3 regions of the Streptomyces araujoniae genome follow, and region 1 is predicted to be linked to each of the others. Evidence: riboswitches for the same ligand, from Rfam matches in the RefSeq annotation. Region 1 holds a riboswitch; each other region holds the start of a gene.
What was found. Region 1 has a riboswitch for cyclic di-AMP ahead of ACQ9ZG_RS26350 (M23 family metallopeptidase). Riboswitches for the same ligand answer to the same signal wherever they lie in the genome.
Positions count from the first base shown of each region.

Region 2: linked by a shared signal. The riboswitch ahead of ACQ9ZG_RS32135 (transglycosylase SLT domain-containing protein) and the one ahead of ACQ9ZG_RS26350 (M23 family metallopeptidase) in region 1 are both predicted to bind cyclic di-AMP.
Region 3: linked by a shared signal. The riboswitch ahead of ACQ9ZG_RS12205 (transglycosylase family protein) and the one ahead of ACQ9ZG_RS26350 (M23 family metallopeptidase) in region 1 are both predicted to bind cyclic di-AMP.

Region 1 is NZ_CP194070.1:6,103,880-6,110,870, forward strand. Features, by position in the region: gene ACQ9ZG_RS26340 (M16 family metallopeptidase) at 242-1,597, shown strand; gene ACQ9ZG_RS26345 (M16 family metallopeptidase) at 1,624-2,994, shown strand; cyclic di-AMP (ydaO/yuaA leader) riboswitch at 3,209-3,377, shown strand; gene ACQ9ZG_RS26350 (M23 family metallopeptidase) at 3,392-4,207, shown strand; gene ACQ9ZG_RS26355 (GntR family transcriptional regulator) at 4,514-5,224, shown strand; gene ACQ9ZG_RS26360 (HPr family phosphocarrier protein) at 5,369-5,650, opposite strand; gene ACQ9ZG_RS26365 (bifunctional acetate--CoA ligase family protein/GNAT family N-acetyltransferase) at 5,811-6,991, shown strand, end outside.
Region 2 is NZ_CP194070.1:7,603,584-7,610,574, forward strand. Features, by position in the region: gene ACQ9ZG_RS32120 (hypothetical protein) at 1-469, shown strand, start outside; gene ACQ9ZG_RS32125 (SpoIIE family protein phosphatase) at 567-3,179, shown strand; gene ACQ9ZG_RS32130 (FAD-dependent oxidoreductase) at 3,234-4,595, opposite strand; cyclic di-AMP (ydaO/yuaA leader) riboswitch at 5,096-5,256, shown strand; gene ACQ9ZG_RS32135 (transglycosylase SLT domain-containing protein) at 5,260-6,099, shown strand; gene ACQ9ZG_RS32140 (GMC oxidoreductase) at 6,258-6,991, shown strand, end outside.
Region 3 is NZ_CP194070.1:2,880,147-2,887,137, reverse strand. Features, by position in the region: gene ACQ9ZG_RS12220 (cytochrome P450 family protein) at 1-690, shown strand, start outside; gene ACQ9ZG_RS12215 (hypothetical protein) at 694-855, opposite strand; gene ACQ9ZG_RS12210 (transglycosylase family protein) at 899-1,951, shown strand; cyclic di-AMP (ydaO/yuaA leader) riboswitch at 2,243-2,436, shown strand; gene ACQ9ZG_RS12205 (transglycosylase family protein) at 2,442-3,158, shown strand; gene eno (phosphopyruvate hydratase) at 3,517-4,797, shown strand; gene ACQ9ZG_RS12195 (FtsB family cell division protein) at 4,908-5,387, shown strand; gene ACQ9ZG_RS12190 (DUF501 domain-containing protein) at 5,492-6,103, shown strand; gene ACQ9ZG_RS12185 (Ppx/GppA phosphatase family protein) at 6,100-6,991, shown strand, end outside.

The DNA of each region.
Region 1 (6,991 bases):
CGGATTCACGGATTCTGATCGGACAACCTGGGGTACTGATGCGGACCATTGTGGACCTCCGCACTGACAACGCGGACCTCGACCCGTCCGAAGCCGTGCCGGGCGGCACGGCCCGGGACACCATCGACGGAAACTTCCGCGGAACGGGAACTTCGCCAGGTGCCGGTGCGCTTGCTTAGAGTGGCAGGTCTGGCAGGGAGTACCGGTCAGGAAGTCCAGTATCGCGATCGAAGGGACGTACATGCCCATGGGTCACACGGCCACCGCACAGGCCGGCTCCGGCGGCTTGACAGCGACCGAGCACCGCCTGGCCAACGGCCTGCGTGTGGTGCTCTCCGAGGACCATCTGACCCCGGTCGCCGCGGTCTGCCTCTGGTACGACGTCGGTTCGCGCCACGAGGTCAAGGGACGCACCGGTCTGGCTCACCTCTTCGAGCACCTGATGTTCCAGGGCTCGGGCCAGGTCAAGGGGAACGGTCACTTCGAGCTGGTCCAGGGGGCCGGCGGCTCGCTCAACGGGACGACCAGCTTCGAGCGGACCAACTACTTCGAGACCATGCCCACCCACCAGGTGGAGCTGGCCCTCTGGCTGGAGGCCGACCGCATGGGCTCCCTCCTCGCCGCCCTGGACGAGGAGTCCATGGAGAACCAGCGCGACGTCGTCAAGAACGAACGCCGCCAGCGCTACGACAACGTGCCCTACGGCACCGCGTTCGAGAAGCTCACCGCCCTCGCCTACCCCGAGGGCCACCCGTACCACCACACCCCGATCGGCTCCATGGCCGACCTGGACGCGGCCACCCTGGAGGACGCCCGCGCGTTCTTCCGTACGTACTACGCGCCCAACAACGCGGTGCTGTCGGTCGTCGGCGACATCGACCCCGAGCAGACCCTCGCCTGGATCGAGAAGTACTTCGGCTCCATCCCGTCCCACGACGGCAAGCAGCCCCCGCGCGACGGCACCCTGCCCGAGATCATCGGCGAGCAGCTGCGCGAAGTGGTCCACGAGGAGGTCCCGGCGCGCGCCCTGATGGCCGCCTACCGCCTCCCGCACGACGGCACCCGCGCCGCCGACGCGGCCGACCTGGCGCTCACCGTGCTCGGCGGCGGTGAGTCCTCCCGGCTGCACAACCGCCTGGTCCGCCGCGACCGTACGGCGGTGGCGGCGGGGTTCGGGCTGCTGCGGCTCGCCGGGGCGCCCTCGCTGGGCTGGCTGGACGTGAAGACCTCCGGCGGTGTCGCGGTGGAGACGATCGAGACCGCGGTCGACGAGGAGCTGGCCCGGTTCGCCGCCGAGGGGCCCACCCCGGAGGAAATGGAGCGCGCCCAGGCCCAGTTGGAGCGCGAGTGGCTGGACCGGCTGGGGACGGTCGCGGGCCGCGCCGACGAACTCTGCCGCTACGCGGTGCTGTTCGGTGACCCGCAGCTCGCCCTGACCGCCGTGGGCCGGGTGCTGGACGTCACCGCCGAGGAGGTGCGCCAGGCGGCCGCGGCGGCCCTGCGCCCCGACAACCGGGCGGTGCTCGTCTACGAGCCGGTCGAGCCTGCCGAGGACGGGGACGAGGCCACCGACGCGCCCGAGGGGACGGACAAGTGAGCGACGCCGCCGTGACTGGAGTAGCCATGGAGTACCACCCGCAGCCGACCCCGGGCACCGCCCGGCCGTGGGCCTTCCCCGCCCCCGAGCGCGGCGCCCTGCCCAACGGGCTGACCGTGCTGCGCTGCCACCGCCCCGGCCAGCAGGTCGTGGCCGTGGAGATCTTCCTGGACGCGCCGCTGGACGCCGAGCCCGAGGGCCTGGACGGCGTGGCCACGATCATGTCGCGCGCGCTCTCCGAGGGCACCGACAAGCACAGCGCCGAGGAGTTCGCCGCCGAGCTGGAGCGGTGCGGCGCCACCCTGGACGCCCACGCCGACCACCCCGGCGTCCGGGTCTCCCTGGAGGTCCCGGCCTCCCGGCTGGCCAAGGCGCTCGGCCTGGTCGCGGAGGCCCTGCGCGCCCCGGCCTTCGCCGAGAGCGAGATCGAGCGGCTCGTCGGCAACCGGCTCGACGAGATCCCGCACGAGCAGGCCAACCCGTCCCGGCGCGCCGCCAAGCAGCTCTCCAAGGAGCTGTTCCCGGCCACCGCCCGGATGTCCCGCCCCCGGCTGGGCACCGAGGAGACCGTGCGGCGGATCGACGCGGCCGCCGTGCGCGCCTTCTTCGACGCCCATGTCCGCCCGGCCACCGCGACGGCCGTGATCGTCGGTGACCTGACCGGCATCGACCTGGACGCCCTGCTCGCCGACACCCTCGGCGACTGGTCGGGCGACGCGGGCCAGGCCCGCCCGGTCGCCCCGATCACCGCCGACGACGCCGGTCGCGTCGTCATCGTGGACCGCCCCGGCGCGGTCCAGACCCAGCTGCTGATCGGCCGCATCGGCCCGGACCGCCACGAGAGCGTCTGGCCCGCCCAGGTGCTCGGCTCCTACTGCCTGGGCGGCACCCTCACCTCCCGGCTGGACCGGGTGCTGCGCGAGGAGAAGGGCTACACCTACGGCGTGCGGGCCTTCGCCCAGGTCCTGCGCTCCGCCGGGCCCGACGCGGGCGGTGCGGCGATGCTCGCCATCAGCGGTTCGGTGGACACCGAGTCCACCGGCCCGGCCCTGGACGACCTCTGGAAGGTCCTGCGCACGCTGGCCGCCGAAGGGCTTACCGACGCCGAGCGCGAGACGGCCGTGCAGAACCTGGTGGGCGTCGCCCCGCTCAAGTTCGAGACGGCCGCCTCGGTCGCGAGCACCCTGGCCGACCAGGTCGAGCAGCACCTCCCCGACGACTACCAGGCCCAGCTGTACGCCCGCCTCGCGGAGACGGGCACCGTGGAGGCGACCGCGGCCGTGGTCAACGCCTTCCCGGTGGACCGGCTGGTCACGGTCCTGGTCGGGGACGCGGCGCAGATCGCGGAGCCGGTGAAGGCGCTCGGCATCGGAGAGGTGACCGTCGTCAGCGGCTGACACCGCACCGGCGCGGCAGAAGGAACGAGGGTCCCGGTTCGCCGGGGCCCTCGCTTTTTGCGCGTTAAGTCCCAAATGTGCCTCTTCCTCCAAGAGGGTGACGATCTGCCCTGTGGGATGCGCGACAAACCCCCCTGTCCGTTTGGTGATGCGCAGCCGCCCCGCCTAGCGTCGGCCCGGCTGTCCGCCACCCGTATGCCGCACCCGCGGCGCCGGGCAGCCATCGCCGAGTCCCCGTCAGGCGCGAGCCTGGGGAGCCGGGGACCCACACGCAGTCCCTGGGGTGAATCGGATCCCCGTGCCGCGAACCGGCCCGGGAGTCCGTAGGAGACCTTCCTGCTCCGAACCCGTCAGCTAACCCGGTAGGCGAGAAGGAAGGAAAGGATCCAGCCCCTCCATGGCGTTCACCCGTGCCACCGGGAAGCACCGTGCCCCGAGCCGCCTGACCCGCCGCAGCGCCCATGTCGCCGGCGTCACGGCCCTGGCCACCACCGGCGTCCTCGGCACCCTCGCCTCGCCGGCCACCGCGGCGGACTCCGAGGCCGCCCGGACCGTCGAGACCGGACTCACCCAGGCCATCACCCTCGACGCCACGCTCGCCGAGCGGCTCGACGCCCAGGCCCGCGCCCAGCACCAGCAGGCGGCCGACGCGGCCAGGGCGAAGGCCAAGGCCGCCGCGGAAGCCAAGGCCAAGGCCGAGAAGGCCCGGGCGAAGGCGGAGGCGGAGCGCAAGGCCGAGGCCCGCGCGAAGGAGATCCGCGAGGAGAAGGCCCGGGCCGCCCGCGCCGCCGAGCGCGCCCGCCTCAACGCCTTCCACCTCCCCGTCGCCGGGTCCTACGTCACCACCGGCTACAAGTCGGGCGGCGCCCTCTGGTCCTCCGGCAGCCACTCCGGCGTGGACTTCCGCGCCGCCTCCGGCAGCTCCGTCGTCGCGGTCGGCGCCGGTACGGTCGTCGAGGCCGGCTGGGGCGGGGCGTACGGCAACAACGTGGTGCTCCGGATGGCCGACGGCACGTACACCCAGTACGGCCACCTCTCCTCGATCACCGTCTCCGTCGGCCAGAGCGTCACCTCCGGCCAGCAGGTCGGCCTCTCCGGCTCCACCGGCAACTCCACCGGCCCGCACCTGCACTTCGAGGCCCGGACCACCCCGGAGTACGGCTCGGACATGGACCCGGTCGCCTACCTGCGCTCGCACGGCGTCAACGTCTGACGCGCACGGCACCGACGCCCGGCCCGGGCAAGCGGTCCGGCGAACCGGCCCCACGGTCCGGTCGGGCCCCACGGTCCCGTCCGGCCCCACGGTCCGGTCGGGCCCCACGGTCCCGTCCGGCCCCACGGTCCGGTCGGGCCCCACGGTCCCGTCCGGCCCCACGGTCCGGTCCCGCGCCTTCCGGAATCCGCCAGAAGATATCCCTCGATTCCGACCCGCCATCGGAAATTGCGGCGGATTGCAATAGAGTCACGGAACAGGTGTCGGCCGGCCGCGTCTCGCGGGGATTATGGCGGAGGTTCGGACATGCGCATTCCCGCGCAATCGGTATGCACGGCAATCCGTGACGACATCGTCTCCGGTGTCTACGAACGCGGCAGCCGCCTCACCGAGGAACTGCTGGCGCGGCGGTACGGGGTCTCCCGCGTCCCGGTGCGCGAGGCGCTGCGCACGCTGGAGTCCGAGGGCTTCGTCGTCACCCGCAGGCACGCCGGGGCCTGCGTCGCCGAGCCCACCGAGCAGGAGGCCGCCGACCTGCTGGAGATCCGGATGCTCCTGGAGCCGCTCGGCGCGGCCCGGGCCGCCCAGCGCCGGACGGAGGCCCACCTCAAGGTGCTCCGCGGCCTGGTCCGGCTGGGCCAGGAGCGGGCCCGCCGGGGCGAGGGGGAGGACCTGCGGGCGCTGGGCGGCTGGTTCCACGAGACCCTCGCCCAGGCCTCCGGCAGCCCCGGCCTCATCGCCCTGCTCACCCAGCTCAGGCACAAGACCGCGTGGATGTACGCCGTCGAGCAGCCGGCCCGCCCCGTCGACTCCTGGGCCGAGCACGGTGCCATCGTGGACGCGGTGGCGCGCGGCGACGCGGAGCGGGCGAGGGCGCTGGCCGCCCAGCACGCGGAACGGTCGGCCGCGGCCCACCGGCTCCGCCGCCGCCCGGACCGGCCCGGCCGTCACCCGGCGCCGCGGTCCCGGGTGAGTTCTTCGCAACACGGCGTAAACATTGCGAGTGCCCGCCATTAACAAGGAAGCCGTATACAAAGAGAAGTAATTCCGGGGGCTTTTCCGTGCTGCCCTCGAATAGCCGGTCGCGGGTCGGGCCCGGGTGCGGAATAAAGAAAGAGCCGTGGTCCCCTCAGGGGATCCACGGCTCAGTCCTCCGTACCGTCAGACGGTTTCGGGCAGCTCCTCGAGACCCTCGGCGACCAGCTTCGCCAGACGGTCCAGGGCGGCCTCGGCGTCGTCCGCGTCCGAGGCGAGCACGATCTCCTCGCCGCCCTGGGCGCCCAGGCCCAGCACCGCGAGCATGGAGGCGGCATTGACCGGGTTGCCGTCGGCCTTGGCGATCGTCACGGGGACGCCGGAGGCCGTGGCGGCACGGACGAAGATGGAAGCGGGGCGGGCGTGCAGGCCCTCGGCCCAACCGACGTTTACGCGGCGCTCAGCCATGGTTCTGCCCTTCACATATCAATGGTTGTCTAGACCAGTCTCTCATGCGGTGCGTACTGCTCTGCCCGGCCTCTCCTCCGGCCGGTCCCGTCCGGATCGTCCCCAGACTGCCCCGGTACCGAACCCTCCGCGACCGGGACGCCGGTCGTAGGCTTTGCCCATGGAGCCCACGCCGGAGCAGAGTCCGCATCACGCGTACCCCGACCACTGGGAAGCGGACGTGGTGCTCCGCGACGGGGGCACCGCGCGCATCAGGCCGATCACCACGGACGACGCCGAGCGGCTGGTCAGCTTCTACGAGCAGGTCTCCGACGAGTCGAAGTACTACCGCTTCTTCGCCCCCTACCCCCGCCTTTCCGACCGGGACGTGCACCGCTTCACCCATCACGACTACGTCGACCGGGTGGGGCTGGCCGTCACGATCGGCGGCGAGTTCATCGGAACCGTCCGCTACGACCGCATCAACGAACAGGGCAGGCCCGCCTCCGCCCCCGCCGACGAGGCCGAGGTCGCCTTCCTCGTCCAGGACGCCCACCAGGGCCGCGGGGTCGCCTCCGCGCTGCTCGAACACATCGCCGCCGTCGCCCGCGAGCGCGGCATCCGGCGCTTCGCCGCCGAGGTGCTCCCCGCCAACACCAAGATGATCAAGGTGTTCCGGGACGCCGGCTACACCCAGCAGCGCAGCTTCGAGGACGGCTCCGTCCACCTCACCCTCGACCTCGAACCCACCGAGAAGTCCCTCGCCGTGCAGCGCGGCCGGGAGCAGCGCGCCGAGGCCCGCTCGGTGCAGCGCCTCCTCGCCCCCGGCTCCGTCGCGGTGATCGGCACCGGCCGTACGCCCGGGGGAGTGGGCCGCACGGTGCTGCGCAACCTCCTCGCCGCAGGCTTCACCGGCCGCAGTTACGCCGTGAACCGGGCCTTCGACGAGAGCACGACCACCCTCGACGGCGTCCCCGCCCACCGCTCGCTCGGCGAGATCGGCGAGCGGGTCGACCTGGCCGTCATCGCGGTCCCCGCCCACCGGGTCCCCGAAGCCGTCGCCGACTGCGGCGAGCACGGCGTCCAGGGGCTCGTCGTCCTCTCCGCCGGATACGCCGAGCGGGGCTCGGCCGGCCGCGAGCTCCAGCGCGAACTGGTCCGCCAGGCCCGCTCGTACGGCATGCGGATCATCGGCCCCAACGCCTTCGGCATCATCAACACCGCCGAGTCCGTCCGGCTGAACGCCTCCCTCGCCCCCGAGTCGCCCGCCCGCGGCCGGATCGGCCTCTTCACCCAGTCCGGCGCCATCGGCATCGCCCTGCTCTCCGGCCTCCACCGCCGGGGCGCGGGCCTCTCCTCGTT
Region 2 (6,991 bases), 1.5 Mb from region 1:
CCCCTGGACCGCCGGTCCGGTACGGAAGGGGCTGCCCGAGGACGGCTCCTTCTGCACGGCCGGCACCACCCCCGCCGCGGGCACCCGCCACCGGGACTTCCGCACCGAGCTGGACACCGGAGCCCGCCAGACGATCACCGTCGCGCCCACCACCGCGAAGGCGAAGGCGCTCGCCGCCGAGCTGCGGACCGCGCTGGCGACCTGCCTGGAGCGGATGAAGGAGCAGGACCCGGGCATCGAGGGCGTCAGCAAGTACCACGGCCGGGTGAACGTGGAGGAGGGCGCGCACGTCTACAGCATCGACACCTCGTACCCGGAGGCCGGCTCCACCGACATCGGCCTCTACGCCGTCGGCCGGGACGGGCGCACGGTGACCGTCCTGGAGTGGGGACAGCTCGGTGACCTGGACACCGCCCCGCTGAAGGGGTTCAGGAAGACCACCGCCACCGCCGTCGCCAAGCTGCACTGAGGCGCGGGCGGCGGAACGGGGGCGGCGGACCGGCCGGAGGGGGTCCCGGCCGGTCCGCCGACGTGCCCGCCCCCTCGGCCTGGAGCATCCTGACTGTGTGACCCGGCACGATGCGACCCGGCCCACCCGCTCCCCCGGCAGCGGGGCCGAGGCCGGGGGAGACCACGGCGGCGGCCGAGTACCGGACGAGCTGTCCCTCGTACTCGCCCAGGGGGTCGTGAGCGCCGTCGAGTCCGCCGAGGGGTACGCGGGCGGCGTCTACCTCCGCTCCGGAACCCCCGGGCTGCTGCGCCTCGCCGTGCTGGCCGGGCTGCCGGGGCCGCTGTTCCGCCCCTGGTGGCGGATGCACGTGAACCGGCCGTTCCCCGTCTCCGAGGCCTACCGCACCGGGCGGCCCGTGCTGCTCGCCGACGCGGAGGAGGCCATGCGCCGCTTCCCGCAGCTGATGGCGGGGCTGCCGTTCCCCTTCGGCTCGCTCTGGGTCCCGGTCACCGGCCCGAACGGCAGCATGGGGGTGCTGGCCGTCCTGCGTACCGCCACCCCCGGCGAGGAGGTCGCCCCGGCCGTCGGGGAACGGCTGATGCGCCTGGGCCGCCGGCTGGGAGCCGCACTCGCGGACCTGGAGTCGCGGTCCTTCCCCGTCCTCTGGGAGGGCGAGCCGATCCCCGTCCAGCTGCCGGCCGCCCCGGCGCCGCCCGTGAGGGTCGGCAGCTTCGACTGGGACCTGTACTCCGGGGGCCTCACCGCCGACGACGACCTGTGCGCGATCTTCGGCACCGAACCGGAGGAGTTCCCCGGTACCGTCGACGCCCTCGCGGAACGCCTCGTACCGGAGGACGTGTACGGGCTCTGGGCACTGGCCCGGCAGGCGGTGGAATCCGCCGATCCGGTGGTGCGGCGGATGCGGCTGCGCGGGCCCGACGGCCGCTACCACCTGCTGGAGCTCTCCGGCCGGTGGACCCACCCGGACGGCGGGAGCACCGAGAGCCGTCTGACCGGCTTCGTGGTCGACTTCGGCGCCGGGCCCGTCATCGCGGAGGCGGCCGACCGGCTGCCCCGGGGCATCGTCTCGCTGGACCGGATCGGCCGTATCACCTACGCCAACGCGCTCGCGGAGGAGCTGCTCGACCGCCCCCGGGCGGAGCTGTTGGGCCATGTGGTGTGGGAGGTGCTGCCGTGGTTCGGGCATCCCGCGTACGAGGACCACTGCCGGGCGGCCCTGGTCGCCGACGAACCCGTCCACTTCCTCGCCCGCCGGGACCCCTCCGTCTGGCTCTCGGTCTCCCTCTACCCGGGCCAGGACGGGCTGAGCGCGGTCTTCCAGGCCACCGAGCAGCCCGCGTACACACCCGGCTCCGTCACCGCGCCCGGTCTGGGCATCGGCTCCACCGCCGACCGCTCCTCCGCGCTCTACCGCCCGGTCGCCCTGGCCATCGCGCTCACCGAGGCGGTCACGGCCCGTCAGGTCTCCGCCGTCGTGACCGAGGAGCTGCTGCCCGCGTTCGGCGGCCGGCAGCTGGCCATCTACCTCCTGAGCGAGCGTCACCTCCACCTCGCCTGGGAGACCGGCTTCCCCAAGGGCTTCCTCGACCGGTTCGACGGGGTCGGACTCGATGTCCCCATCCCGGGTGTGGAGACCCTGACCACCGGCCGCCCGATCTTCTTCGAGTCCATGCAGCGGCTGGCCGACGCCTACCCGGGGATCCCGATGGAGACCGATGTCGGGGCACGGGCGTTCCTGCCGCTGATCGCCTCGGGGCGGCCCGTCGGATCGTGCATCCTCGGCTTCGACCGGCCGCGCGGGTTCAGCCCGGAGGAGCGCACCGTTCTGACCGCCCTCGCCGGGCTGATCGCCCAGGCCCTGCAACGCGCGCAGCGGTACGACAGCGAGTCGGCACTCGCCCGCGGGCTCCAGGACGCCCTGCTCCCGCACCGGCTGCCGGAGGCGGAGGGGGTCGACACGCTCGGGCGCTATCTCTCCGGCACCCAGCACATGGAGGTGGGCGGCGACTGGTACGACGTCATCGAGACCGGCCACGAACTCGCCCTGGTCATCGGGGACGTCCAGGGACACGGTGTGTCGGCGGCCGCCACCATGGGACAACTGCGCAGTGCGGTACGGGCGTTCGCCCTGAGCAACCACGATCCGCAGGAGGTGGTGAGCGGCACCAACCGGCTGCTCATCGACCTGGACCCGGGACAGTTCGCCAGTTGCTGCTACATCGCGCTGGACCCGCTCACCGGACGCGCCCGTGCCGTGCGGGCGGGCCACCCGCAGCCGGTGCTGCGCCACGCCGACGGCCGGACCGAGGTGCTCGACCTGCCCGGCGGCATCGTGCTCGGCATCGACGGGCAGGCGACCTACCCGGTCACCGAGCTGACCCTCGCACCCGGCGCCATGCTGGCCCTCTTCACCGACGGGCTCATCGAGCGCCCCGGGACCGACATCGACGAGGGCATCGAACGGCTGCGCGCCACGATCGAGGGGGTCGGCTCCGCGCCGCTGGCCGAGACCGCGAACCGGGTGATCGGGGAGGCCCGGCAGGCCACGGACCGCCCCGACGACATCGCCCTGCTGCTGGCGGCCCGCTGGACGCACCCGCCGCGGAAGCCGCCGCCACCGGCTCCCGGAACCGCCCCGCCCGGCCTGTGGCGGACCTTCCGCGGGCCGGGTCCCGGCGGCGCGAGGAGCACCCCGGACCCGGCCTGACGGGCACCGGCCCCGTACAGGTCAGGTGCCCGTACGGGGCCGGTGCCGTGAGGATCACGCGCCCGAGGCGTCCAGCATGCCCTCGCGCTCCACGACCTTGATCCGCTCACGGCCCTGGGCCGCGCCGAGCGCCTGCTCGTGGGCGTCCAGCCGGTGCCAGCCCTCCCACGTCGTGTAGCGGACGTTCCGGCTCTCCAGGAAGGCCTCCACGGCCTCCGGGGCGGGCGTCGCCGGCTCGGGCAGCCGTCCGGCGGCGAGGTCCTCCAGGAGGCAGGCGACCGTCTCGTTGGCGTCGCCCTTGGTGTGGCCGATCAGACCGATCGGGCCGCGCTTGATCCAGCCGGTGACGTAGACCGAGGCCATGTGCTCGTCGCCGGAGACGACCCGGCCCGCCTCGTGCGGGACCGTGCCGGAGGCCACGTCGAAGGGGAGCTTGGGCAGTTCCTCCGAGTAGTAGCCGACGGCCCGGTAGACGCTCTGCATCTCCCAGTCGGTGAACCTGCCGGTGCCCCGGACGTTGCCGGTGCCGTCCAGCTCGGTGCGCTCGGTGCGCAGCGCGGTGACCTTGCCGTCCTCGCCGAGGATCTCGACCGGGGACTCGAAGAAGTGCAGGAAGAGCTTGTGCGGACGGTCGCCGGTATCGCGGATCGCCCAGTTCTCCAGGGTCTGCGCGACCATGTTGGCCTGCTTGTTCTCCCGCCGGGTGGCGATGGAGCCCTCGTCGTAGTCGATGTCCTCGGGGTTGACGATGACCTCGATGTTGGGGGAGTGGTCCAGCTCCCGCAGCTCCATCGGGCTGAACTTGGCCTGCGCCGGGCCACGCCGCCCGAACACATGCACCTCCAGCGCCTTGTTCGCCTTGAGGCCCTGGTACACGTTGTCCGGGATCTCGGTCGGCAGCAGCTCGTCCGCCGTCTTGGCCAGCACCCGGGCCACGTCCAGCGCCACGTTGCCGACGCCGAGGACGGCGACCTTCTCGGCGGTCAGCGGCCAGGTGCGCGGGACCTCGGGGTGGCCGTCGTACCAGGAGACGAACTCGGCCGCGCCGTAGGAGCCGTCCAGCCCGATGCCGGGGATGTCCAGCGCCCGGTCGGCCTCGGCGCCGGTGGAGAAGATCACCGCGTCGTAGAAGGAGCGCAGGTCGTCCAGGTCGATGTCGTTCGGGTAGCTGACGTTGCCGAAGAGACGGATCTGCGGCTTGTCCAGCACCTGGTGCAGCGCCTTGACGATGCCCTTGATCCGGGGGTGGTCGGGGGCCACTCCGTAGCGGATCAGGCCGAAGGGAGCGGGCATGCGCTCGAACAGGTCGATCGAGACACCCGGGTCCTGGCAGACCTCGGATTTGAGCAGCGCGTCCGCAGCGTAGATACCGGCGGGGCCGGCTCCGACAATGGCGACGCGGACGGGGCGTGTCATGGCGTGTTGATCCTTAAGGCGGGCGAACGCGGGCAGGTCAGGCAGGTCGGGCAGGTTACAGAGTACGCGGCAAGTAAGGGTGGGCTTACTAGTGTCCACCCCACACGGTAAGCCAAGGCCGCGTGAGGCTCCCGACCCACCCTACGGAACCGCCCGATAAGTCCGTTTCTTCGGGTCGTTATGGGTGATTTGGGTCTTTGATTACCGAATTCCATAAAAGGGCCATTGGGTGCCTTGGGTCGCTTTGGCCTTACCCGTTCCGGCCGCCTCCGCCCGGAGTGGTGAGCGTCACGTCCCGGGGGTGCGGACGCAGAAGCGGAGCGTTCGGTTCCCTTCTCCGTGAAGAGAGTTGACGCCGTGACGGAACCGGGCCGGCCGGGAATTCCGCTCATTCGATCTTGCGGAAAAAGAAGATCCGGAATTCGGGGCTTGTTCCGCCCGATGTTTTTCGCCTACGGTCACGGTCAATCCGGATGGAACGCCGAATCCTGCCGCCGTCCGGGAATCCGCAACCCACTCACGTACGGCAGGAGCGGGGGACCCAGGTAAGTCGCCGATCCGGTCTCCGGAGCGGCTAGGGGTGAAGTCGCACGTCCCGTGCGGCCAGACATCTCCCGTCTGAACCCGACAGCTCACCCCGTAGGCGCCGGAGAGGAAATTCCCCATGCCCGCACCGGGTAAGCACCGCCGTCCCAAGTCCGTCTCGCTGGGCCGTGGCATCGCCGCCGTGACCACGGGTGGAGCCGTTCTGGCCCTTCCCGTCCTCGGCGCCACCACCGCCTCCGCCGCCCCCGCTCCGTCCGTCGCGGAAAAGGCCGTAACATCCGTCTCCGTGACCGCCCAGGCGAATTCCGTGACGAAGGCCGCGCCCGCCAAGCATTCCGTGGTGTCCGGCGAATCGCTTTCCAAGATCGCCCGCGACTATTCCGTCAGCGGCGGCTGGAAGAAGCTCTACGAAGGCAACCGGAAGGTCATCGGGGAGAACCCGCACCTTATTCACCCGGGTATCACCCTCACCGTCGGCGCCAAGGCTGCCGCCCCGTCAGACGCCAAGGCCGGAAAGGCCGGCAAGTCGGCCCCGACCGCCGACCGCGCCGCCTCGGCCGAGCGTGCCGACCGCTCCGCGCGTGCCGCCGCCCCCGCCGCCCAGGCTGCCCCGGCCGCCGCCGCCCCGACCGCGTACACCAACGACCTCGACGGCTGGATCAAGGAGTCGCTGGCGGTCATGGCCCAGCACGGCATCCCCGGCAGCTACGAGGGCATCCACCGCAACATCATCCGCGAGTCCTCGGGCAACCCGAACGCGATCAACAACTGGGACTCCAACGCGGCCAAGGGCACCCCGTCCAAGGGGCTGCTCCAGGTCATCGACCCGACCTTCCGCGCCTACCACGTGCCCGGCACCTCGACCGACAGCTACGACCCGGTCGCCAACATCGTCGCCGCGTGCAACTACGCCGCGGACCGCTACGGCTCGATCGACAACGTCTTCGGCGCCTACTGATCACCGGGCGCACCCGGCGTACGACAGCCCGAGGGGCCCCGGACCGCACGGTCCGGGGCCCCTCTCGCGTGCCGGGAAGTTACCCCCAAGTTTCTCGTGACTTACCACGCGATCAGCAGTAGAACCTGTTGCATTCTGCCGAGAGTGAGGTAGGTCATATGGGCGACACTGTCCAGCACAACGACGTCTCGAAAGGCGTCTCCCGTCGACGTTTCATCACGGGAACAGGTTCTCTTCTGGGGGTCGCGGCGCTCGCCGGGCCCACCGCCCCGGTCTGGGCCGCGCCCCGTACGGCGGCGGCCCCCATCGGCTCCGGAGCCCATGTGCCGGTGCTGGTCGTCGGCACCGGCTACGGCGGCTCGGTGGCCGCGCTCCGGCTCGCCCAGGCCGGTACGGACGTGCACATGGTCGAGATGGGCATGGCCTGGGACACCCCGGGCGCGGACGGCAAGATCTTCGCCAACACCACCCGGCCCGACGACCGCTCGTTCTGGCTGCGCACCCGGACCAAGCAGCCGCTGAGCAACTTCCTCGGCTTCCCGATCGACAGACAGGTCAACCGCTACACCGGGATCCTGGACGCCGAGGAGTTCGCCGGCATCACCGTCTACCAGGGGCGTGGCGTCGGCGGCGGCTCGCTGGTCAACGGCGGCATGGCCGTCACCCCGAAGCGGGAGAACTTCGCCGCCGTCCTCCCGACGGTGGACGCCGGCGAGATGTACCGCACCTACTACCCCCGGGCCAACGCCGACCTCGGGGTCTCCACCATCGACCCCGCCTGGTTCGACACGGTCGACTGCTACCAGTACGCGAGGGTCGGCCGGAAGCACGCCCAGCGCGCCGGCTTCCCCTTCCTCTTCGTCCCCGCCGTCTACGACTGGGACTACATGAA
Region 3 (6,991 bases), 3.2 Mb from region 1:
GGCTATCTCGCCGAACTCATCCACCGGAAGCGGGAGAACCCCGGCGACGACCTGATCTCCGGGCTGATCCGGGCCAGCGACCACGGCGAGCACCTCACCGAGAACGAGGCCGCGGCGATGGCGTTCATCCTGCTCTTCGCCGGGTTCGAGACGACGGTCAATCTGATCGGGAACGGTACGTACGCCCTGCTGCGCCATCCCGAACAGCGCGCCCGGCTCGAAGAGTCGCTGGCAGCCGGCGAGAGTGCGCTGCTGGCCACCGGGATCGAGGAGCTGCTCCGGTTCGACGGGCCGGTGGAGCTGGCGACCTGGCGGTACGCCACCGAGGCGCTGACGCTCGGCGGGCAGGAGATCGCGGCCGGGGATCCGGTGTTGGTGGTGCTGGCGGCGGCGGACCGGGACCCGGAGCGGTTCACGGATCCGGACACGCTCGATCTGTCACGGAGTGACAATCAGCATCTCGGCTACGGTCACGGAATCCATTACTGCCTGGGAGCGCCGCTGGCCCGGCTGGAGGGCCAGGCGGCGGTCGCGACGCTGCTGAAACGCCTTCCTGGCCTGCGACTTGCGGCAGAACCTGCCGATTTGCGCTGGCGCGGCGGGCTCATCATGCGTGGACTGCGCACGCTGCCGGTGCAGTTCGAGCCGGGACGCCGGCTCGGGGAAGGTGACACGCTGTCACCTCTGTGACTTTCACGTGATCTGCGCTGCACCGACTTGTGACATGCGTTCGAGTCCCGCTAGGTTCACGGTTCGACGCGTCGGCCGGCCGTTCACCGTTGGCCCGTCCGTCACTTGCGCAACCTGCGCCACGCGCACGCGCAACGGCTCCACGCCCACGCGCATCAGCTTCATGCTCCTCAGTTCCTGCTTGTCAGTCGCACGGAAGGCAAACTCCATGGGCTCCGCGAACGGCAGACACCGCCGCCCTCGTCAGGCACCCGCCATCGTCGTCGCCGCAGGGGTGACCGGATCGGCCATCGCTCTTCCGCTCCTCGGCGCGACCGGCGCACACGCGGCCGACGCCACCACCTGGGACCGGGTCGCGGAGTGCGAGAGCGGCGGCATGTGGAGTGCCGACCTCGGCAACGGCTACTACGGCGGGCTCCAGTTCTCGCAGGAGACCTGGTCGGCGTACGGAGGCACCGCCTACGCGGAGCGGGCCGACCTCGCCAGCCGCTCGCAGCAGATAGCCGTCGCGGAGAAGGTCCTGGCGGACAAGGGTCCGCAGGCGTGGCCGAGCTGCGCGGTCATCTCGGGCCTCGCGGTGGACGGCAGCCTGCCCGGCGTCGACCCCGGTACGACGCCCTCCGCCGACCCCACCCAGGACCCGACGACCGCTCCGGCGGACGAAGCGGATGAAAAGGGTGAAGCGGGAGAGTCCGGTGAAAAGGATTCAACTGGCGTGGGCGGTAAGCCCGGCAGCACCGGCACGGGCGAGAAGGGGGACGGGACGGGCGGCGGCAGCGATGCGCTCGACCCCTCCGGTGAGTCTTCCGCCCCGCCCGCCACCGGGAAGACCGGGAAGGCCGGTGAGGCCGGTTCCCCCGACGCCTCCCGGCCCTCCATCCCCGACCGCTCCGGCGGCGGCAAGCACCGGGGCGCCCCGGCTCCCGAGGAGACCGGGGCGGTGGGCGAGGACGGCCCCCGTGAGTCCGGCCGGCACGCCTCGCGGGGTGCGGGCGACGCGCGGGACGGCGGCGCGGTCGCCGGGGGCGGGTACACCGTGCAGCCCGGCGACAACCTCTGGGCCATCGCTGACGCACAGGAACTTCCCCAGGGGTGGACCGGCCTGTACGAGGCCAACAAGGACATTCTGGGCTCCGACCCGGACCTGATCCTTCCCGGCCAGAGCCTGGACCTGGGGCTGGGCGAGGACGCTGCGGAAGGTGCCGGTGCGGCGGCCGGCGAGACCGCCGACGAGGCCGCCGAGGCGCCTGCCGCCAACTGATCGAACCCGGCGAAACACCTCAAAATCGAGGGCAGTTCAGAGGCCTATGTCCACTTATGCGTAAGTGAGACATGGGTCTCTTTGCTTCAACTGGCACGTCATGGCCGCCCGCTCGGCGGAGATCCCCTCCGACCTGCGGAAACGGCCCGTCAAGGTCAGGCGGTAAGCCTCGATTGGGGCGCTATGTCCGTCTTTGAATGTCGGGGTTGCCTGTGTTTACGGTCGGAGCCGCTCGCACCGCGGGCCCCGTCGACCGTCACGCCGAATCCTGCCGTCGGTCGGAGGGAACAGACGCGTAAAGCGCCGTAGGCAGGAGCGGGGGACCCAGGTAGGCCGCCGGGTCCGCACGGCCTCGTCGACGTCCAGGACGGAGACGGGAACGTACGGGACCGGCTTGGGGTGAAGCCGCGCGCAAGGTCGCGCGGCCGGGCAACTCATCAGTCCGAACCCGACAGCTCACCTCGTAGGCGTCGGTGAGGAGATTCGTTCCATGCTGCTGAACAGCAAGGGCAAGCACCGCCGCCCGTCCAAGGCCACCCGTCTCGCCACCCTGGTCGGCGTCACCGGTGCCGCCGTGGCCGTCCCGCTGATGGGCGCCACCAACGCCTCCGCCGCCTCCGTCTCCACCTGGGACGCCGTCGCCCAGTGCGAGTCCGGTGGCAACTGGTCCATCAACACCGGCAACGGCTACTACGGCGGGCTGCAGTTCTCGCAGTCCAGCTGGGCCGCCGCCGGCGGTACGCAGTACGCCCCGCGCGCCGACCTGGCCACCAAGGGCCAGCAGATAGCCACCGCCGAGCGCCTGCTCGACATGCAGGGTCCGGGCGCCTGGGCCTGCGCCGGTGCCGGCGGTCTCACCAACGACGGCGTGGACCCGGGCGTGAGCACCGGCTCCGGCCAGTCCACCGCCAAGACGCAGAAGGCGCAGCCCGAGCGCAAGGCCGAGCAGCCCACCACGCGCAGCGAGCAGCGCACCGCCCCGGCCGCCCCCAAGGCCGAGAGCTCCAAGAAGACCGTCACCACGCCGACCGGCAAGAAGGTCAAGAAGGGCGACGGCGAGTACAAGGTCGTGGCCGGTGACACCCTGAGCAAGATCGCTCAGAAGGAAGGCGTCAAGGGCGGCTGGAGCAAGCTCTTCAAGCTCAACGACGACATCGTCCAGGACGCGGACCTGATCTACCCGGGTCAGCAGCTGCACCTGAAGTAACCGCAGCGTCTCCTCCCCGGAGGGAGGGGGTCCGGCGGCACCCTCCCTCGCACGGCTCCCCGGCCCGGCGCGCTACTCCCCCCGTGCGCGCCGGGCCGGGGCATGTCCGTGTGGGGGGCCCGCGTTCCCGGGGTCCGAGGGGCTCCTCCGGCCGGGGATGCGTTCACCTCTTGTCGGCAGCGCTTATTACCGGCCAGTAGATTTCTGGAGTTTTGTCCCGTCATGCGGGTCCTTGGGTCCTTTTTCGTCCCAGGAGGCGGGCGGTCGGCCGACTGACGCGGCCGGGCCGGTTAGGCTCGTGTCGCAAGGCCACAGTGACCCTGCACAACCAGTGTCATATCCCAGAAGGAGATGCCTCGTGCCGTCCATCGACGTCGTCGTAGCCAGGGAAATCCTCGACTCCCGGGGCAACCCCACGGTCGAGGTCGAGGTCGGCCTCGACGACGGCAGCACCGGCCGTGCTGCTGTTCCGTCCGGCGCCTCCACCGGTGCGTTCGAGGCCATCGAGCTTCGCGACGGTGACCCCAACCGCTACCTGGGCAAGGGTGTCGAGAAGGCCGTCCTCGCCGTCATCGAGCAGATCGGCCCGGAGCTGGTCGGCTACGACGCCACCGAGCAGCGCCTCATCGACCAGGCGATGTTCGACCTGGACGCCACCGAGAACAAGGCCTCGCTCGGCGCGAACGCCATCCTCGGCGTCTCGCTCGCCGTCGCCCACGCCGCCTCCGAGGCATCCGACCTGCCGCTCTTCCGCTACCTCGGCGGCCCGAACGCGCACCTGCTGCCCGTTCCGATGATGAACATCCTGAACGGCGGCTCGCACGCCGACTCCAACGTGGACATCCAGGAGTTCATGATCGCGCCGATCGGCGCGGAGTCCTTCTCCGAGGCCCTGCGCTGGGGCGCGGAGGTCTACCACACGCTGAAGAAGGTCCTCAAGACCAAGGGCCTGTCCACCGGACTCGGTGACGAGGGCGGCTTCGCCCCGAACCTGGAGTCCAACCGCGCCGCCCTGGACCTCATCGTCGAGGCCATCAAGGAGGCCGGTTACGTCCCGGGCCGCGACATCGCGCTCGCGCTCGACGTCGCCGCGTCCGAGTTCTACAAGGACGGCGTCTACGAGTTCGAGGGCAAGTCCCGCTCGGCCGCCGAGATGACCGAGTACTACGAGGAGCTGGTCTCCGCGTACCCGCTGGTCTCCATCGAGGACCCCCTGTACGAGGACGACTGGGCCGGCTGGAAGGTCATCACCGACCGCATCGGCGCCAAGGTGCAGATCGTCGGCGACGACCTCTTCGTCACCAACCCGGAGCGGCTGGCCCGCGGCATCGAGGAGGGCTCCGCCAACGCCCTGCTCGTCAAGGTCAACCAGATCGGTTCGCTGACCGAGACCCTGGACGCCGTCGAGCTGGCCCAGCGCAACGGCTTCAAGTGCATGATGTCGCACCGCTCCGGCGAGACCGAGGACGTCACCATCGCGGACCTCGCCGTCGCCGTGAACTGCGGCCAGATCAAGACCGGCGCCCCGGCCCGCTCGGACCGCGTCGCCAAGTACAACCAGCTGCTGCGCATCGAGGAGATCCTCGACGACGCCGCCGTGTACGCGGGCCGCTCCGCCTTCCCGCGCTTCAAGGGCTGACCGGCCCCCGGGGCTGACCCGTAGCCGTAAGACGGTAGCCTCCGTCCGTCCCCGCACCCGGTCCCGTACCGTGTGCGGGGACGGACGTGCGTAACGGGGAGGCGGGAGACATGGCCGGGAAGGACCGCGACCGGTTCTCCACCGCGACCAGGCTGCGGGTGCTCGGCGAGCAGACCGCCGCCCGCGTCTACCGCTCCCAGAACCGCCGTCAGGCCCGCCGCTCCCGGCTGACCGGCCGGGCCGCCTTCCTGGCGCTGGTGGTCTGCTCCCTGGTGGTCGCGCTCGCCTACCCGATGCGCCAGTACGTCTCCCAGCGCGACGAGATCGCCGAGCAGGAGCGGCTCGCTCAGGAGGCGAAGGTGCGCACCGAGGAGCTGCGGGACGAGAAGGCGCGGCTCCAGGACGACGCGTACATCGTGCGGCTGGCCCGCCAGCACCTCCATTACGTCCTCCCCGGGGAGACCGGTTTCACGGTCGCCGATCCCGACGCGGCCGAGGACCGCCGGGGGGAGCCGGGCTCCGGCCACCGCCCCTGGCACTCCAACCTCTGGGACGGTGTGGACAACGCCGACCGTGAGGACGGCGACTGACCCCACGTACCGACGCACCGGCCGGTCCGCACACCGGCCCACGCGCCACCGCACCCCGCACCGCCCCCTTCCCCGACGAGCTTCCGAGCAGAACCAAGGCAGGCATGGAAACGCCCCCTCCGCAGACCGAGTCCACCAAGCCCACCGACGCGGACATCGCCGCGTTCGAGCAGCAGCTCGGCCGCCCGCCGCGCGGCCTGCGCGCCATCGCGCACCGCTGCCCGTGCGGCAACCCGGACGTGGTGGAGACCCAGCCCCGTCTGGAGGACGGCACGCCGTTCCCGACGACGTACTACCTGACCTGCCCCCGGGCGGCCTCGGCGATCGGCACGCTGGAGGCGAACGGGGTCATGAAGGAGATGACGGCCCGTCTGGAGACCGACCCGGAGCTGGCCGACGCCTACCGGGCCGCGCACGAGGACTACATCACCCGCCGGGACGCCATCGAGGTGCTGGAGGGCTTCCCCAGCGCGGGCGGCATGCCGGACCGGGTGAAGTGCCTGCACGTCCTGGTCGGCCACTCGCTGGCCGCCGGGCCCGGGGTGAACCCGCTGGGCGACGAGGCCATCGCGATGCTGCCGGAGTGGTGGGCCAAGGGCCCGTGCGTCACGTCGTGCGCGCCGAAGGCCGAGGACGGCTGGACGGTGGACGAGGGCGACGGGGGCCACTTCGCCTTCCGCCCGGTCGACGGCCCCGCCGAAGGGCAGGGCGCGTGACCCGGGTCGCCGCCGTCGACTGCGGTACGAACTCGATCCGGCTCCTCGTCGCCGACGCGGACCCCGCCACCGGCTCCTTCACCGAGCTGGACCGGCGGATGACGATCGTCCGCCTCGGCCAGGGCGTCGACCGGACCGGCCGGCTCGCCCCCGAGGCGCTGGAGCGCACCTTCGCGGCCTGCCGCGAGTACGCCGCCGTGATCGGGGAGCTGGGCGCCGAACGCGTCCGCTTCGTCGCCACCTCCGCCTCCCGCGACGCCGAGAACAGCGCCGACTTCGTGGCCGGGGTCCGGGACATCCTGGGCGTCGAGCCCGAGGTGATCACCGGTGACCAGGAGGCGCAGCTCTCCTTCGACGGCGCCACCAAGGAGCTGACCGGCGGCGACCATCTGGCGAAGCCGTACCTGGTGGTCGACATCGGCGGCGGCTCCACCGAGTTCGTGCTCGGCTCGGACGAGGTGGCGGCGGCGCGGTCCGTCGACATCGGCTGCGTACGGATGACCGAGCGCCACCTCACCGAGGACGGCGCCGTCGTGGACCCGCCCACCCACGACCGGGTCGCCGCCGTCCGCAGGGACGTCGAAGCCGCCCTGGACGTGGCCGCTCAGTCCGTGCCGCTCACCGAGGCGGCCACGCTGGTCGGTCTGGCGGGCACGGTCACCACGATCGCCGGGATCGCCCTGGAGCTGACGGCGTACGACTCCGAGGCCATCCACCACTCCCGTGTCACCCGCGGCCAGGTCCGCGCGATCACCGAGCGCCTCCTGCGGTCCACCCACGAGGAACGCGCCGCGATCCCCGTGATGCACCCCGGCCGCGTCGACGTGATCGCCGCGGGCGCCCTCGTCCTGCTCGCCGTGATGGAACGGACGGGCGCCCACGAGGTCG